DNA from 2 places in the Actinomadura rubrobrunea NBRC 15275 genome. Region 1 is predicted to be linked to the other one. Evidence: riboswitches for the same ligand, from Rfam matches in the RefSeq annotation. Region 1 holds a riboswitch; the other holds the start of a gene.
The links. A riboswitch is a leader RNA that binds a small molecule or an ion and turns the genes downstream of it on or off. The one in region 1 is predicted to bind S-adenosylmethionine.

Region 2: another riboswitch for S-adenosylmethionine. It lies ahead of AR3_RS25970 (aminotransferase class V-fold PLP-dependent enzyme); the one in region 1 lies ahead of thrC (threonine synthase).

Annotation. Positions count from the first base shown of each region.
Region 1 covers NZ_BCQU01000078.1:4,802-11,778, forward strand. Annotated here, with positions in the region: gene groL (chaperonin GroEL) at 1-427, opposite strand, end outside; gene AR3_RS21775 (MoaD/ThiS family protein) at 2,001-2,279, opposite strand; gene thrC (threonine synthase) at 2,327-3,571, opposite strand; SAM riboswitch class I at 3,587-3,728, opposite strand; gene AR3_RS21785 (alpha,alpha-trehalose-phosphate synthase (UDP-forming)) at 4,141-5,583, shown strand; gene AR3_RS21790 (sulfotransferase family protein) at 5,635-6,753, opposite strand; gene AR3_RS21795 (RNA polymerase sigma factor) at 6,958-6,977, opposite strand, start outside.
Region 2 covers NZ_BCQU01000116.1:12,404-19,380, reverse strand. Annotated here, with positions in the region: partial or broken gene AR3_RS25975 (SseB family protein) at 1-2,515, opposite strand, end outside; gene AR3_RS25970 (aminotransferase class V-fold PLP-dependent enzyme) at 2,665-4,077, opposite strand; SAM riboswitch class IV at 4,125-4,242, opposite strand; gene AR3_RS25965 (DUF8711 family protein) at 4,292-4,666, shown strand; gene AR3_RS30880 (transglycosylase domain-containing protein) at 4,980-6,977, opposite strand, start outside.

The sequences.
Region 1 (6,977 bases):
GCTCCTTGGTCTCGACGTCCTTGGCGAGCTTGGACAGCTCCTCGCTGACCCGCTCGACCGCGGCCTCGATGCCGCGCTTGAGCGACATCGGGTTGGCGCCGGCGGCGACGTTGCGCAGGCCCTCGCGCACCAGGGCCTGGGCGAGCACGGTGGCGGTCGTGGTGCCGTCACCGGCCACGTCGTCGGTCTTCTTGGCGACCTCCTTGACCAGCTCGGCGCCGATCTTCTCCCAGGGGTCCTCCAGCTCGATCTCCTTGGCGATCGAGACACCGTCGTTGGTGATGGTGGGGGCGCCCCACTTCTTCTCCAGAACGACGTTGCGACCCTTGGGACCAAGGGTGACCTTGACGGCGTCCGCGAGCTGGTTCATACCGCGCTCGAGGCCGCGCCGGGCATCCTCGTCGAACGAGATCATCTTTGCAGCCATAGGCTCCAGTCCTCCCGGAACAGGGTGGCCTTACGGATCGAGCCGATGCCCGCGACGGACGACCTGCCCGACGGCTGCCATTCCGCCGCCGGAGGCATGGCCTCATCGCCCCGACCCACACTGTGGGATTGTCACTCTCCACAGTAGAGTGCCAACGACGTGTTTAGCACTCCACCCCGCCGAGTGCAAGCGACCGCAAACGGCGCCGAACAACGCCCCGTTTGCCCGCCGAACGTACTCTGACCTGCACTTTCGCGAGGTGACGGACGAGCGCGGGAGCGCCCTGCGCCACCCCTCGGCGGCCGCTCAGGGCCCGGCGTTCGCCCAGCGCTGACCTCAGCGCCACGTCGCCTCAGGGCCCGTACCCGATACCCCCGCACGGACACCTGCCCCCTCATTCCGCCGCTCCGAAACAACGCAGCCCGCCACCGCCGGGCCGCATGACGCGAACGCGAGGAAGGGACGCGACCTGCCGCACACGCCCGCCCTGACGGGCCGACAACAGGCCGTCACCCTCCTGGCCATGCGGACGCCAGAAGAAACGCACAGGCGCGGCGACGCCACGGTGCGACACCGCCTACGCTGCCTACGCTGAACGCTCACACCGCCTCAGCGTCCACGCCCCCATCGCAACAACGCTGAGGTGCAAAGAAGACGACACAATCGCGCCGTCGCCTGCTAGGCCAGAACGCCCTTCATTACTCCACCGCCGGAGCGCGAGCGGTCGAACATCGCCCTCGGACATCGCCCTCGAAGCGGGCCTGCTCGATAGTCGGCGGCCACGAACACGATGCGAGGCCGACCACCATGTCCAGACACTCGTTGAAGCGGCCCCGCGCCTCGCCGAGGTCGAGCCCCGAAGTTGTCGAACTCGATGCTCTGGTAGCCGTGGTGGACGCAGGACGGCTTCGAGTACAAGGGGCGCTACCACCGGACCAAGCGCCCGCTGGCGTTGACGCCGCGTCCGCTGCAGAAGCCGCACGCCGCTGCACGTCACTTCAAGCTTCACCCGCGTAGGGGGGCAGCCAGGGTGGTTTCGCCGTCGCGCGATGCCGCTGCAGTGCGTGCGCATCGTAGCTCGCGCCCGGAAACGGCGCGGTCGCACCCGAGACGCGTCACCGTGCCCACGAGGCACGCGGCATCACAACGCTGCGATCTTCTCGTCTCGCGGACGGCCGGTGTCTTCTCAACCGTTCACCGGACTGTCCGGGACCAAGGGGCGGCGGCGCTCGGGCCGCTACGCGGGCGACACCCGGACGCCCTGAGCACGCGGTGTGGGCGCCGGTCACCGGGCGGCCGCGCCAGTCCGCGCATCCTGTCAACGCCTCGCCGGCAGCCGCTCGCCGGCAATCGCCAGGTCGCGCTGCCGTCCGACCATGGCCTTCGGCGGGCTCTCCGTTCGTCCGGCCATTCGTTCCGTCGGCGCGGGAGACGCACGTTCACCAGGACCCCCGCGGGAGGGCGTTTCGCCGGGCGATGGCGCTGAAGCGTGTGGGTAGCGGGCTCGTGTGCGGAGAAAGGTGTGGCCCGCCGGCCGAGGTTCGGCTCGGGCGGCGGGCCGGTGAGGGTGAGGTCAGCCGCCCGCGACGGCCGGGATGATGGAGATCTGGGTGCCCTCGGGGGTCGGGGTGTCCAGGCCCTGGGCGAACCGGACGTCCTCGTCGCCCACGTACACGTTCACGAAGCGGCGGATGGCGCCCTTGTCGTCCAGGATGCGCGCGGAGATCCCGGAGTAGTTGGCCTCCAGGTCGGCGACGACCGCGCGCAGCGTGGCGCCCTCGGCCTTGACCTCCGCCTCGCCGCCGGTGTAGCTCCGCAGGATCGTCGGGATCCGCACGGACACGGTGCTCATGGTGGCTCCTCGAAGTGCTCGGGTCGTACGACGGGACGCGGGGCCGGTCAGGCCAGACCCGCGGCGCGGAACGCCTCCAGGGTGGGGGCGATGTTCGCGGTCGGGGCGACGACAGGGGCGACGGCGTCCAGGGTCTTCAGCCCGTCCCCGGAGTTGATGATCACGGTCTCGGCCTCGGGGTCGAGGGCGCCGGTCTCGGTCAGCTTCCGCAGGGTGGCGACGGTGACGCCGCCCGCGGTCTCGCCGAAGACGCCCTCGGTGCGGGCCAGCAGCCGGATGCCCTCGACGACCTGCTCGTCGCTGACGTCCTCCACCGCGCCGCCGGTGCGGCGCACCACGTCGAGCACGTAGGGGCCGTCGGCCGGGTTGCCGATGGCCAGCGACTTGGCGATGGTGTCGGGCTTGACCGGCCGGACGACGTCGTGGCCCTGCTTGAACGCGGCCGCCACCGGCGAGCACCCGGTGGCCTGGGCGCCGAACACCCGGTACGGCTTGTCCTCGACCAGGCCCAGCTTGATCAGCTCCTGGAACGCCTTGTCGATCTTGGTGAGCTGGGAGCCGGAGGCGACCGGGATCACGATCTGGTCGGGCAGCCGCCAGCCGAGCTGCTCGGCGATCTCGTAGCCCAGGGTCTTGGAGCCCTCGGCGTAGTAGGGGCGCACGTTGACGTTGACGAACGCCCAGTCCTCCTGCTCGCCGGCGATCTCGGAGGCCAGCCGGTTGACGTCGTCGTAGTTGCCGTCGACGGTGACGAACGTGCCGCCGTACACCGCCGTGGTGAGGATCTTCTGCTGCTCCAGGTCGGACGGGACGAACACCGCGCTGCGGATGCCCGCCCGGGCCGCGGCCGCCGCCACCGCGTTGGCCAGGTTGCCGGTGGACGGGCAGGCCAGCACCTTGAAGCCGAGCTCGCGGGCGGCGGCCAGCGCGACCGCGACCACGCGGTCCTTGAACGAGTGCGTCGGGTTGCCGCTGTCGTCCTTGACCCACAGCCGCCGCAGGCCCAGCGCCTCGGCGAGCTGGTCGGCGCGGACCAGGCGGGTCAGGCCGGGCTCGGTGTTGGGCGTCTCGGCCACGGCGGCCGGCACCGGCAGCAGCCCGCGGTAGCGCCAGATGTTGCGCGGCCCGGCCTCGATGCCGGCGCGGGAGACGTCCCCGAAGTCGTAGGCGATCTCCAGCGGGCCGAAACACTCCTCGCAGGCGTAGAACGGGCCGAGGTCGCGGGTGTGGCCGCATTCGCGGCAGGTGAGAGCGGTCGCCGGTCCGAGATCGACGGCAGGCGTCACAGCCATGTAGCGAGGCCTTTCTCCCCATCTTTCCTGCGCCACCTTGGTCGCAGGCCGGAGTTGGCACCATTTCCCGGCCGGCCTCGCAGGATCGCGAGCGCGGACGAACCGGGTGGTTGCCGGGGCTTCACAGGGCCGGTCCCTCCACCCCTCTGGATGAGCGTTGTTCAGTTGTCGCGTCGGTCGACGTGTCGCCGCGTCCGCCCACTGGGAACGTTCCTTCGCCGGACGTTCCGCATGAGCGGTATCACGTCGTATGCGCGACTTTACATGATCTGACCGGTTAGCGGACAGGTCGGTCTCGCACTGTGAGACATTACCCGCGCCGCCGCCGGATCACTCGGCGGCGGGCCGGGCGGCCGGACGAAATCGGGCTGTGCGCGGCTCCAGGCCGACGCATCGCGTTGAGGCGGCCCGTGAACTCGTCCGAACAGGCGCCGTGAAAGGACGCGGGCGTCGGGCGGTCGGGCATGCGCCGTCCCGCGATTGAACTACAGGAAGCGCTGGTCAAAGGGGTCTCCCCTATCCCGAAGGTCACTTTGATGCTCCCACTGAGCACCTGAGACCCTGCCCGTATGAGCCAAGTGCTGGTCGCGTCCAACCGCGGCCCGGTGTCGTTCTCCTTCTCCGGCGACGGCGCGCTCATCCCGCGCCGCGGCGGGGGCGGCCTGGTGTCGGCGCTGGCCGCGATGACGGGCGACGTCCGGAATCCGGACGTGCTGTGGGTGTGCGCGGCGCTCGGCGACGCGGACCGTTCGGCCGCCCGGCGCGCCCCCGGCGGCAGGCTGGGCCTGGACGGCCACGACACCGGCGGCGCGGCCGTGCGCATGCTCGACATACCGGCGGCCACATTCCACCGGGCCTACAACGCCGTGGCGAACGCGACGCTGTGGTTCGTCCACCACCTGATGTACGACACGCCCCGCGCCCCGCACTTCGACGCGCGGACTCGGCGCGACTGGCAGTCCTACGAGGCCTACAACGCGGCGTTCGCCGACGCCCTGGCACGCGACGCCGCCCCCGGCGCCAAGGTTGCGATCCAGGACTACCACCTGTCGCTGGCGCCGCGCATGCTGCGCGACCGCCGCCCCGACCTGAGGATCGTGCACTTCTCGCACACGCCGTGGGCGCCCCCCGAGTACTTCCGGCTGCTGCCCGACGACATCGGCGCGGCGGTGCTGGACGGCATCCTCGGCGCCGACCACGCCGGCTTCCTCGCCGAACGGTGGGCGGCGGCGTTCCTGGACTGCTGCGAGCCGCTGCCGGGCGCGCGGGTCGACCGCGCGGCCCGGACCGTCACACGCGCCGGGCACGTCACGCGAGTCGGGGTGCACCCGCTCGGCGTCGACGGGGACGCGCTGCGGGCGCGCGCCGCCGAGCCGGACGTGGCCGAACGCCGGCGGGCGCTGCGCGAGCGGGTCGGCGACCGCCGGCTGATCCTGCGGGTCGACCGGACCGAGCCGTCCAAGAACATCGTGCGCGGCCTCGCCGCCTACCGGGAGCTGCTGGCCCGCCATCCCGAGTGGCACGGCCGCGTGGTGCACCTGGCGTTCGCGTACCCGTCGCGGCACGACCTGCACGAGTACCGCGAGTACACCGCGCAGGTGCGGCGGCTGGCCGGGCAGATCGCCGACGAGTACGGCACCGCGGCGTGGGAGCCGCTGATCCTGGAGGTCGAGGACGACCATCCGCGGTCGCTGGCCGCCTACGGGCTGGCCGACGTGCTGGTGGTCAACCCGATCCGCGACGGCATGAACCTGGTCGCCAAGGAGGGGCCGGTGCTGTCGGAGCGCGGCTGCGCGCTGGTGCTGTCGCGGGAGGCGGGCGCGGCGGCCGAGCTGGCGGACGACGCGCTGACGGTCAACCCGTACGACGTGTCGCAGACCGCCGAGGCGCTGCACCGGGCCCTGCTGATGCCGCCCGACCGCCGCGCCGAACGCTGCGCGCGCCTGGCCGCCGCGGCCACCGCGCTGCCGCCGCGCCGCTGGTTCGCCGAGCAGCTGGCCGCCCTCGACTGACGCCCCGGCTCCCTCGAGGCCGCGGCACCGGCGGCGGCGCGGCGGCCGTCCTCAGCGCCCCGAGTGGCCGCTGCGCGCCGGCTCGCCGCACCGTTCGGCCAGGGGAACGGAAGCGAGCGGGGACTCCGTGCTGACGGACTGCGACGGGGGCTCGACGATGAGCGGAGCGGGCCCGGTGTGCTCGGTGGTGAGCAGCGACACGACCGGATTGGGCTCGTTGCGCGTCCGCCAGCGCTCCCGAATCCGCTGCTTGGTCTGCGACATGCGGCGGTGGGCGCTGACCTTGGCGAGCCGGGCGAGCTGTCCGCGCGTGGGGCGGGGCGCGCCGCTCGGCTCGTAGCCGTACTCGGCGAGCCGCTCTCCGAACGCCGCCTCGGCCAGGCCGATCTCCCACGGCTCCAGCCGCCGCGCCCAAGAGCCCACGCGACCGCTGTCGACGGCGCCGTGCGTGCGGCGGTGCCATTTCTTGCTCGGCGGGACGGTCTTGCGCGCGAGCCTGTGCGGCTCGGTCATGGCGGGGTCGTACTCCTCGCCGAGGAACGCGCACAGCCGCATCAGCTCGTCGGCGGGGTCGGCGACGAGCCGTTCGTACTGCAGCTCGTAGTAGGTGTCGGGGCCGAGCTCGGCGGCGTAGCGGCGGCCGAGGTCGATCGCCTCCCGCCAGAGGCAGATCGCGTGGTAGATGTCCTGCTTGTACCAGGGCATCTCGCGGAGCGAGGCCACGCAGTCGCGGCCGTCGCGGACGACGTGGATGAACTGCGCGTCGGGGAACATGCGCAGCAGCGGGCCGACGTACCGGAAGTAGCTGGGCCGCTTGTCGCCCCAGCGCACCCGGTCGAAGCGGCGCGCGTACGCGCGGAACACGGTGGCCAGCACCGAGCCCAGCGTGGGGGGACTGTCGACGATCTCCTCGACGGTCCGGTCGGGGTCCAGGCCGAGCGCGGCGAACTTGGTGCCCTCGCCGGTGGTGATCCACTCGCCGAGGGCCCGTCTGTTCTCGCCGTCCCGGAGGTCACCGAATTCGCACCGTGACGTCCATGCCGGGATGACGAACCGCGTCTCGGCGGGGACGGCGATCCGGTGATGCGAGTGCAGCATCAGCTGCAGCAGCGTCGTCCCCGACCGTGGACACCCGATGACGAAGATCGGGCGGTCAGTGTGGGCAAACATGCTCGGGATGCTGGCCGACGCCCCCGCCGCGCATCGCGCGTCTAGGCGCACGCTTGCCGAGGCATTACGAATGCTTGGCGATGCCTGACCGCCGGATTCCGCCGCCTGTAGACATTCCGGCGGAACGGTCCGTTCCGGGCCCCGGCTCAGCGCGGCGGCCGCGGACGGCCGACGAGGACGCGCCGACGCGGCTCGGCGGACGGGTCAGGTGTAGGACTCGCCGA
Region 2 (6,977 bases), on a different contig from region 1:
GACGCGGCGTTTCGGCGGGAGGCGCCCCCCGCGACGCGTCGGCCGGGGTCGTCTCCGGCGCGGGCGCCGATTCCGGGGACCGCGGCGGCTCCGGCACGAGCGGCTGCCCGGGACTCGGCGCCGGTTCGGCGGCGTGCGGCTGCCCGGAGGCGGGCGGCGGTTCAGGGGCGAACGGCCGACCGGGGGCGAGCGGATCGGTGATGCGCGGCAGGTCCGGCGCCTGCGGCGGCTCGGGCGCACGCCGCGGCCCGGAGTCGAGCGGAGACTCGGCGCCGCGGGGACGGTCGGGCGCGTGCGGCGCTTCGCCGGACGGCGGCCGGTCCTCCGCGCGCGGCGCCGGCGACGGCTCGGCGTCGCGGGAGCGGTCGGCCGAAACGAGACCGGCCAGGTCGCCGAGGTCCGGGGTGGTGACGGACGGGGCGCCGGACGGCTGCTCCGCCGGGGCCGCGGGCGGCGCCGCGGCCTCCACGGACGCGGCCGCCTCCGCGGACGCGGCCGGCTCCGACGCGGCAGGCGACGCGGCGGGCGGTGCGGCGGCCTTCTCCCCGGGGGACGCCGCGGTGCCGGCCGTGCCGCTCAGCGCCCGGACCTGCTCGCCGGGCATGGTCGCGTCGATGGGCGTGCCGGGGTTGAGCACCAGCGTCCACTCGGCGTCCGGCCACGCGGCCACCATGTCCAGGAAGCCCGGCATCACGAAGCGCGACGAGCCGAGGGCCTCGTTCATCCACTTCAACGAGGTGAAGACCTGCACGGACGCGGCGCCGTGCACCCGCACCGGGCCCCAGGGGAACTCCGGGTCGTCCGGGGTGATGCCCCACGGCGTCTCCGGGTCGGCGGGCACCAGCACCTGCGCGCCCAGCAGGATCTTGAAGAACGCGTCGGTGTCGCGCCGCGTCGCCGCCTCGAACAGCTTGCGCTCCACGTCGTTCTGCGGTTCGAAGTTCTCCGACAGGCGGCGGGCCGCGCGCTGGTCGGCCCAGCGCGCCAGCCCGGGGAGCTGCTGGGCCACGACGGTGCCGCCCGCCGGGGACCCGGAGTTGACCGCCAGCGCGTGGCCGTCGTCGGGCCAGTACCGCAGCAGCACCGTGAACGGCACCCGGATGAACTCGCGCCCGAACCCCAGCGGCTCGGCCGCCTCCATCAGCCGTTCGGGCGAGGTGAACACCGGGACGACGGGACCGCCCTCGACCTCCCGCACCAGCCACGGGAAGCCGGGCCGTCCGGGACGCAGCGTGTAGTCGGTGTCCTCCGGGACGGGCAGGAGCAGTTCGGCGTCCGCGAGCGTCTGCAGGAAGAGGTCGTGGTCGTTGTTGGCGGCCGCGCGCAGCAGCTCCCGTTCGACGTCGTTGGCGGGGCGGAACTGCGAGCGGCGCTCCTTGCGGGGCGGCAGGTCGCGGTGCTGGTCCTGCAGCTCCTCCCAGGGCGCGGACTCGGCGGCGGGCTCGTCGACGATCGCCGGGACGTCCACGAGCGTGTCGTCCGGCGCCGGCGGGGGCGCCGGTGCCCGGGCGACGAGACGGTCGCCGGGCGCCGGAAGATCGGCGGGAGGCTCCGCCCCGCCGCCCGAGGACGGCTCGGCCGGGGCCGACGGCTGCGCCGCCGGGGCGTCCCCGGCGGCCGGACCCTGCGCGTCGGGCGCCGGGGCGGCCGGAGGCTGCGCGTCGGACGGCTGCGGGGCGGGAGAGGTCTCCGGCGCCGGCGGTGCGGGCGGCTCCACCGGTGGGGCGGCCGGAGGCTCGTTCGGCGCGGCGGCGGGGGACGCGGGAGCGGAAGGTCCCTGCGCGGCGTTCGGCACTGCGGGCGTCGCGGGCTCACTGGCGCCAGGGACGTCACCAGGCGCCGGGACGTCACCGGCCGATGCGGGCGCGGCCGTCCGGTCGGCCGCGGGTTCCGTGCGAGGGACGGTGGGCAGCGCGTGCGCACCGGTCGCTTCGGCCGACCGGACGTCTCGGGACGCGACGTCCGACGGCTGACCGTCGGTCGGGACGCCGGTCGGGACGGCGTTCGGGACGCTGGACGGCGCGTCCTGCGACGGGGCGCCGGCGGAGGGGACCGCGGCCGGCGCGGCGAGGGGACGGCCGGCCCGCGGCGGCCGGGGGTCGCCGTCGGCGAGCTGCCGGACGAACCAGCCGGGCAGCCGACCCTCGATCGGCAGCGCCACGTCCCGAAGGTCGCGGGCGGGCGCGTCGACCGCCAGCCACCAGCGCGGATGCGGCCAGCTCTGCGCCAGGTCGGCGAACTTCAACCGGACGAAGTGCTGGTAGGCCGGGCCGAGGCAGGCGCGCATGGCGGCGGGCGAGGTGTAGGCCAGCACGTGGGTGCGGCCGTCCTCGTCCTGGGTCGGCCACGTCGGCTGCGCCTGGTTGGCGAGCACGTCGTCGATGAGGTCCGGGGGCACGGGCAGCACCAGCTCGCTCTCGGCGAGCAGACGGAAGTACGCCTCCGGGTCCCCCGCCCGCACCGTCTCGTGCAGTCGGCGCTCCAGTTCCGACGTGGGTCGCCACGCGTCGGCCACGGTCGCCACCCCCCTGATTCAAGCCGCGCTGTCCCTGCTGTACCCCGCCCTGACGCGTCTAGGTACGGACTTGCCTACGCTACATGGGCGAACAGGGCGAAAGGGTCTCGACTTCCGCGCTCCCGGACGCGGCTGCGAGGCGGCGTCGGCTATCCCCGCCGGGCCGCGGCCTCCGGCGCGCGTCCGTGCGGACGGACCCGCGAACCTGCGTGCACCGGCGCGGAGCCCGCGGAGCGCGCCAGCTCGCCCAGCGCGTCGACCAGGCGGTCGACGTGCTCCTCGGTCGTTCCCAGGCCCAGGCTGGCCCGAACCGCCGAGTCCGGGGCGGAGGCGTTCGCGCAGCCGCCCTCTCCGGCCGCGTGCGCCGCGCCGGACCGGTCGGCCGGCCGGTCGGCCAGCAGGCGCCGCACGAAGGGATGAGCGCAGAACTTCCCGTCCCGGACGCCGATGCCGTGCTCACCGGACAGCCTAAGCGCCACGTCGCGCGCGTTCCAGCCGTCGACGGTGAAGGACACGATACCGACGCGCGGGTGGCGCTCCCCCCACAGGTTCAGTTCCCGAACCGCCGGGATGCGGGCCAGTCCGCGGCGCAGCCGGGCCAGCAGCCGCTCCTCGTGGGCGACGAGCGCGTCCCACCCGGCCGCGGTCAGGGTCTCGCACGCCGCCGCCAGCGCCACCACGCCCAGCACGTTCGGGGTGCCCGCCTCGTGCCGCTGCTGCGGGTCGGCCGCCCAGCGGGTCGATTCCCCCACCGAGGCGCTGGCGCCGCCGCCCTTGAGGTACGGCTCGGCGGCGCGCAGCCAGTCGGACCGCCCCGCCAGCACTCCCGCGCCGAACGGCGCGTACAGCTTGTGCCCGGAGAACGCGACGTAGTCCAGGCCGAGCGCGGACATGTCCAGGGGGCGGTGCGGGACGAGCTGGGCGGCGTCCACGGCGATGCGGGCGCCGCGCCGCCGCGCCGCCTGCGCCAGCTCGCCGATCGGCCACAGCTCGCCGGTCACGTTGGACGCCGCCGTGACCACGAGCAGCCGCGGGCCCTGCGGCGCGGCGGCCAGCGCCCGGTCGGCGGCGGCGATCGCCTCGGACGGGGTGGCGGGCGCGGGCAGCCGCACGGCGCGCTTCCAGGGCAGGAGGGTGGCGTGGTGCTCGGTCTCGAACACCACGACGGTGGTGCCGGGCGGGAGCGCGTGCGCCAGCAGGTTCATCGCGTCGGTGGTGTTGCGGGTGAACACCACCGACGCCCGTTCCCAGGCGCCGAGGAACGACCGAACCGTCTCGCGCGCGCGTTCGTACGCGGCGGTGGTGACCTGAGAGGCGTACCCGGCGCCGCGGTGCACGCTGCTGTAGTACGGCAGCGCCCGGGTGACGGCCTCCTGCACCGCCTCCAGACACGGCGCGCTGGCGGCGTAGTCGAAGTTGGCGTACGGGACCCGGCGTCCGTCCTCCAGCGGCACCGGGACGTCCGCGCCGACCACTTTCGGCAGCCGAGTGGGCGCCGACGCGTCTTTCGGCGTCCAAGGCTGCAGAGGGGAGACGTGGGTGAGCGTGGCGGCAGTGGACATGCGTACGACCTCCTTCAGGATCCAGGGATCCCGGGAGGAGTCCGCGGGATCCGCGCTTGCCGGACGCGTTCCGCGTCGTCCGGCCAGGTCCTCACCCGGGGCACCCCATCGCGGACGAAGGGTTGCCGGCCAGCGAGCCGGGGCTTGACGCTGGCGCTCTTGACCTTGTGCGGAAGTATATGCGGAGCCGATGGGCGATCGAAGGGGGGATGCGATGCGGTACGGGACGGCCGTGAGGCTGGCCCACGGGCTGGCGCTGCTCGGCGCGGCCTGGACGCTGACCGGGTGCGGGGCCGGCAACACCGACGAGGTGTGCGCCGACACCAAGAAGGCCTTCCAGCAGTACCTCACCCAGGTGCGGACCGTGTCGGCGAACGACCCGGCGCAGTGGCGGCAGGCCACCGACCAGTTCGCCGGACGCATCGACGGATTGGCCCGCCAGGCGGAGGACGAGAAGCTGAAGAAGGCGCTCAAGACGGAGGCGACCCGCCTGCGCGGCGCCGCCGCCGGTGTGGGCACCGGCGACGCGTCACAGCTCAACGCCGTGATGAGCGACGCCCCCGACCGCATCGGCAAGGCCTGCGACTAGCGCGCTCGCCGGCAAGCGGGCGCCGAGCCTGCCGGCGGGTGCGCACCCCTTCGAGCGGGCCGATGCCGTGCGAGGAGAACCCTCGAGCGGGCGTCGCCTGCGGACCTGCGGAGCCCTTGCGGCGGCGCGAAGAGGCAGCGAACGTGCTGAGGGGCCCGGCGAGGTGTTTCGCCGGGCCCCTCTCACGGTCTCGGCCTACAGGGGGCCGACCGCGGTGTCGCTAGGCGCCGCAGCCGTTCGCCCGCACGAGTCGTCCGCCGGCGCGAGCGGCCCGCTTGCGGACGCGGCACGCCGGACGTCGGGCGCGCGGATGCTAGTCGCGGGTCTCCGGGCGCGGCGGGGTGACGATGCCGCCGTCTCCGCCGTCTCCGCGTCCGCCGCCGGGGTCGTCGACGCCCCCGTCGTTGCCGCCGTCGCCGCCTCCGGTGCCCCCGTCGGACGGGGTCTCCGGTTCGCTGGGGGAGTCCACCGGCGGCCTCGGCCGGACCGGACGCTGCGGCGTGGACGGACGCTGCTCCGGGTCACGCGTCGTCGGCGCGCCGTTCTGCCGGTCGTACGCGTCGCCGTCGTAGCTCCCCGGGGACACCGAGGGCGGACCGAAGTCCTTGGGCTCGATGTGCTTGAGGTTCACCGCGCGGCTGACGTAGGCGTTCCAGATCTGCGCGGGCAGCTGCCCGCCGTACACGCCGTACCCGGGGATGACCAGCGGCTTGCCGTCGCTGCGGAACATCGCCACCGTCGTCGCCAGCTGCGGGATGAACCCGTTGAACCAGATCGCCCGGCCCTCGTCGGTGGTGCCGGTCTTGCCCGCCACGTCCCGGCCGTCGGCCAGCCGGGCGTTCTGGCCGGTGCCCGCCTCCACCACGCGCCGCATGGCGAACGTGGCGTCCCGCGCCACCTGCTCGTCGAACACCCGCCGCCCCTTCTCCGTGAAGGTGGTGGTCTTGCCGGTGTTGTCGGTGACCGACTTCACCACGTACGGCGTGCGGTACACGCCCTCGGCCGCGAACGTGGCGTACACGCCCGCCTGCTGGACCGGGTGCACCGAGATCGTCCCCAGCGGGAAGGTCGGGTAGTTGTTGGCGCCGTTGGCGGTCAGCTGCGCCTTCGGGATGCCCATCTTCTCGGCCATCTTGGTGACCTTGTTGAGGCCGACCCGCTGGCCGAGGTTGACGTAGGCGGTGTTGACCGAGTTCTGCGTGGCCGTGACCAGATTGATCGTGCCGTAGCTGCGGTTGCCGTCGTTGTGGATCGGCGTGCCGTTGTAGTACTGCGGCGAGCTGCCGTCCACGTAGGTGTTCAGGCTCATCCCGCTGTCCAGCGCGGCGGCCAGCACGATCGGCTTGAACCCGGACCCCGCCTGCGCCCAGTCGCTGAACGCGCTGCTGAGCGCCTCCTCCAGGTAGCCGCGCCCGCCGTAGAACGCCACGACCTGCCCGGTGGCCGGGTCGATCGAGACCAGCCCGGTGCGGATCTTGCGGTTCATCCCCTTCGGCAGGGTGCCGCGCACCGCCTCCTGCGCGGCGTCCATCAGCTCCTTGTCGAACGTGGTGGTGATCTTCAGGCCGCTGCGGTTGATCTCGTCCTCGGTGTAGCCGCGCCGCTCGATCAGCTCGCGCTTGGCCACGTTGACCATGTAGCCCTTCTGGCCGCCCAGGATGTTGGTGACCTTCTGCTTGATGGGCTGCGGGAACGTCATCCGCGCCGCCTCTTCCGAGGTGATCGCGCCGTCGCGGACCATGTTGTTCAGCACGGCGCGCCAGCGGGCCTCGGCGTAGGCGCGCGTGGAGCCGGTCGGGTCGGCGAAGTTGCTCGGCTGCTGGATCGCCGCCGCCAGGTACGCCCCCTCGGCCGGGGTCAGCCGGCTCACGTCCTTGCCGTAGTACGCCCGCGCGGCGGCCTGCACGCCGTAGGCGTCGCGGCCGAAGTAGATGGTGTTGAGGTACTGCTCCAGGATCCAGTCCTTGGACTTCTCCCGGCCCACCTTCAAGGAGACCATGATCTCCTTGAGCTTGCGGCTGATCGACCGCTCCTTGCCGATGCCGCCGTAGTAGTTGCGGACCATCTGCTGGGTGATGGTGGACCCGCCCTGCAGCTGCTCGCCGGAGACCGTCGACCAGAAGGCGCGCAGGGTGCCCTGCAGCGACACCCCGGGATCCTCGTAGAAGCTGCGGTTCTCGGCGGCGATCACCGCGTCGCGCACGCCCTTGGGGATCGTCTGGAGGCGGACCGCGTCCCGGTTGACGCCGGTCTTGGCGATCGGCGTCTTGCCGTCGGAGTACAGGAACGTGGGGCCTTGCGCGAGGGCCTC